DNA from 2 places in the Streptococcus porcorum genome. Region 2 is predicted to be linked to the other one. Evidence: predicted binding sites of a transcription regulator. Region 2 holds the regulator's gene; the other holds the start of a gene.
What was found. The regulator HrcA, encoded in region 2, represses chaperone genes, less so after heat shock. The targets are predictions, from matches to a motif close to TTAGCACTCNNNNNNNNNGAGTGCTAA.
Positions count from the first base shown of each region.

Region 1 (2,208 bases), on a different contig from region 2:
TTGTGGAAGAGCTTTATGATAAAAAAGAAGATCAAGCAGAAGCCATTAAAACCTATACTGCCTTCTTTAACACTGAGCCACAACTCGGTTCACTGGTCGTGGGGATCACTGCAGGTCTTGAAGAAGCGCGTGCCAATGGAGCAGATGGTGTCAATGATGAAACCATTAATGGTCTTCGTGCAGGCTTGATGGGTCCTGTTGCAGGTATCGGTGACTCTCTTATCGTTGGGACCTTGATTCCTATTATCTTAGGAATTGCACTCGGTTTATCTAATGGTGGTTCTCCAGTAGGTGCGATTTTCTATATTATTGTTTGGAACCTTTTAGCTTACTTTGGGATGAAGTTTGCTTACTTTAAAGGTTACGAATTAGGAGATAAAGCAGTTGAGTTTCTTGTTGGTGCTCAAGGGCAAGCTATCCGTAAATCTGTTTCTATTGTTGGAGGTATGGTTATTGGTGCTGTTGCTGCAACATGGGTACCTGTCAAAACAGCTTTCCAATTGAAAAACGCTAAAGGAGAAGCTTTCCTTGTTCTTCAAGATCAACTTGATGGGGTTTACCCAGGTCTCTTAACAGCTCTCTTTATCTTCCTTTGCTGGTGGTTAATGGCTAAGAAAAATCTATCACCAATTAAAGTGATGTTGCTTCTAGTTCTCATTGCTTTTGTTGGGGTTATTACAGGCTTCTTTAACCCAGGTTTGTCTTACTAAGAAAAGGTGAAATGATGCGTCAACAAGAATTAATCCAAGGTTATGAACAAGAAATCAAATACCAACAACATATGTTAGATAATCTAGGGAGATGGTTAACCCTTCTCTTTAGTCTAACCAGTTTAGGTATTGTCCTTGCATACTCCTTTCATTCTAACTATATTATCTTGTCAATCTTTGGATGGATTTTGGCAATCCTGTCAGGGCTAGCTATGCTAGTCTTTGGATACGGCATCTATAAGGGAAGATTAAACCTTCAAAAATTGGTAGCAGATTTTGAGCAACAGCGACAACAGCTACACTAAAGATAGGGTAGGAAAGGCTAAAGATTTAGCTAATTTCCTATCCTATTTTTGTAATGTTTTTTTCTTGACTATTTTTGACCAAGTGATACAATAAGAAAGGTAAAGATTAGCACTCTTTATCAATGAGTGCTAAAACGAATGGAGGATACAGATGTTAAAACCTTTAGGAGACCGTTTAGTGGTCAAATTTGTAGAAGAAAAAGAAGAAACTGTCGGTGGCTTTGTCCTAGCAGGTGCTAGTCAAGAAAAGACTAAAAAAGCTCAAGTACTAGCCGTAGGTGAAGGGATTCGTACTTTGACAGGGGAGTTGATTGCCCCTAGTGTTGCTGTCGGTCAAACTGTTTTAGTGGATAGCCTAGCTGGTATTGAAGTCAAAGAAGACGGTGAAAAACTAAGCATTATCCGAGAAGCAGATGTATTAGCAATTGTAGAGTAAGAGGAGAGAAATATAATGGCAAAAGAGATTAAATTTTCAGCAGATGCCCGCGAAAGTATGGTACGTGGAGTTGATATTTTAGCAGATACGGTCAAAGTAACCTTAGGTCCTAAGGGACGTAATGTCGTTCTTGAAAAAGCTTTTGGCTCACCTCTTATCACAAATGACGGTGTGACCATCGCTAAAGAAATCGAACTGGAAGATCATTTTGAAAATATGGGAGCTAAATTAGTTTCTGAAGTAGCTTCAAAAACCAATGATATCGCAGGAGATGGGACGACAACAGCAACGATTTTGACACAAGCTATTGTGCGTGAAGGTTTGAAAAACGTCACAGCTGGTGCTAATCCAATTGGTATCCGCCGTGGGATCGAAGCAGCCGTTACCGTTGCCGTTGATGAGCTAAAAGCGCAAGCACAACAAGTTGAAACTAAGGAAGCCATTGCTCAAGTTGGAGCAGTTTCTTCTCGTAGTCAAAAGGTTGGAGATTACATATCAGAAGCGATGGACCGTGTTGGTAAAGAGGGTGTGATCACTATCGAAGAGTCTCGTGGTATGGAGACAGAGCTTGAAGTGGTAGAAGGCATGCAGTTTGATCGTGGCTATCTTTCACAATATATGGTGACAGACAACGAAAAAATGGTAGCTGACCTTGAAAATCCATTTATTTTAATGACAGATAAGAAAATCTCTAATATTCAAGATATTCTTCCTCTTTTAGAAGAAATTCTAAAAACAAACCGTCCGCTTTTGATTA
Region 1 is NZ_JBRUDG010000048.1:4,334-6,541, reverse strand. Features, by position in the region: gene ACVRWY_RS09050 (PTS system mannose/fructose/sorbose family transporter subunit IID) at 1-710, shown strand, start outside; gene ACVRWY_RS09045 (DUF202 domain-containing protein) at 725-1,015, shown strand; gene groES (co-chaperone GroES) at 1,167-1,451, shown strand; gene groL (chaperonin GroEL) at 1,467-2,208, shown strand, end outside.
Region 1: the regulator HrcA is predicted to act here: its motif matches at 1,122-1,148, upstream of groES (co-chaperone GroES).

Region 2 (2,208 bases):
AGATTCGGGTTATGGGAACTATCTTTTAGCCGTAAAATATCACAATCTTTATGGTATAAAAGCTTCTTTTGGGGAACCTCACATTGAGTTAAGTACCAAGGTTTATGTTAACAGCAAGTGGACTCAGGCGACAGAAGACTTTGTGGTTTATAAATCTTATGAGGAAGCCATGACTTCTTATATGGAACTGTTGCGTGGTGGAACTTATTGGAGTGCAGATTTATATAAGAATGTTGTCACAGCTAATAGTTATCAAAATGCAGCACAAGTTTTACAAGATGGAGGATACTCAACCGATCCCGATTATGCTAGTAAGTTAGTTAAGCTTATTAAAAAACATAGCTTGGACAAATATGATCAGTAAAAAACAGCTTTAGCTGTTTTTTATATTGAGTAGGTTTCATTGTTTATAGAGCGGCATATAGCTGATAAGATTCTATTTTCAAGAAAATCTCGGTCTCTAGACGGATTTTTAGCACTCTTTATAAAAGAGTGCTAATTTTTTGAGTTTTTCGCTTGACTTTATTTGGCTAAGGAGTATAATAGAAACATAAAGTTAGCAGTCGCGGTGGTAGAGTGCTAACGAGAGATAGGAGGCGAGTCAAGTGATCACTCAACGTCAAAGTGATATTTTAAATCTGATAGTTGATATCTTCACGCAAACTCGTGAGCCTGTTGGTTCAAAAGCACTTCAGGCCTCTATCAACTCCAGTAGTGCAACGATTAGAAATGACATGGCAGCTTTAGAGAAGATTGGTCTTTTGGAAAAAGCACATACTTCAAGTGGTCGCTTGCCTAGTCAGGAAGGTTTTCGTTATTTTGTTGAACACTCCTTGACTTTGGATCAAATCGATGAACAAGATGTTTATCAAGTTGTAAAAGATTTTGATCATGAGTTTTTCAAATTGGAGGATATTTTATCACAGGCAGCTCAGACTTTATCGCAACTAACAGGTTATACGGCGGTTGTATTGGATGTGGAACCTAGCCGTCAAGTCTTAACTTCTTTTGAAGTAGTGAAACTCAGCCATCACGATGCTCTAGCGGTTTTGACACTAGATGATACTACTCCTGTAACGGTTCAGTTTGCGATTCCTAAAAGTTTCTTAGATAGCGACTTGAATACTTTGAAGACGGTAGTTATTGAACGATTTGTGGGTGAGCGTGTCTTAGATATTCATTATCGTCTAAGGACAGAGATTCCTCAAGTGATGCAACGTTATTTTAAGCGGACAGATCATGTGTTAGATTTATTTGATTATATTTTTTCTGCTATGTTTAGAGAAAATCTCATATTGGCAGGAAAAGGAAATGTTCTCACCTTTGCAGGTTTAGAAACTTATCAGTTTTTGGACAATGATCAAGCCTTAGCACTTGAAATTCGTTCTAGCTTAGACCAAAATCATAAACAAGCTGTTCAGATAGCTGAAAGTAAGGAAGAAAGTTTGTCAGACTTGACAGTGATTCATCAGCATTTTCTTATTCCTTATAGGGGACTTGGGATTATTACCTTGATTGGTCCAGTTGAGTTGGATTATCGTAGAATTATGAGTTTGATGAATATTATTGCTCAGGTATTAACGGCTAAGTTGGGAGACTTTTTCCGCTATCTTAATAGCAATCACTACGAGGTCAATTAAATAGTAAAATTAGAAAATAAAGAGGTAATAGCGTGTCAGAAGAAATTAAAAACGAAGAAGTTGTTGAAGAAGCAGTTGAGGCGGCAGCAGAAGAAGTCGCTGAAGAAACAGCTGAAACAACAGAAAAATCAGAACTAGAGCTTGCTAACGAACGTGCAGATGAATTTGAGAACAAGTACTTGCGTGCTCATGCAGAGATGCAAAATATCCAACGTCGTGCTAACGAGGAGCGTCAAAGCTTACAACGCTATCGTTCACAAGACTTGGCGAAAAAAGTGTTACCAAGCTTAGATAACCTAGAGCGTGCACTTCAAGTTGAAGGCTTATCAGATGATGTCAAAAAAGGGATTGAGATGGTACAAGAAAGTCTGATTCAAGCTCTTAAAGAAGAAGGGGTTGAAGAAGTTGTTGTTGACACTTTTGACCATAATCTTCATATGGCTGTTCAAACTTTACCAGCAGATGATGATCACCCAGCAGATACTATCGCAGAAGTCTTCCAAAAAGGTTACAAACTTCACGATCGTCTCTTAAGACCAGCTATGGTTGTGGTCTATAACTAAACGAA
Region 2 is NZ_JBRUDG010000024.1:10,147-12,354, forward strand. Features, by position in the region: gene ACVRWY_RS06845 (glycoside hydrolase family 73 protein) at 1-364, shown strand, start outside; gene hrcA (heat-inducible transcriptional repressor HrcA) at 606-1,640, shown strand; gene grpE (nucleotide exchange factor GrpE) at 1,673-2,203, shown strand.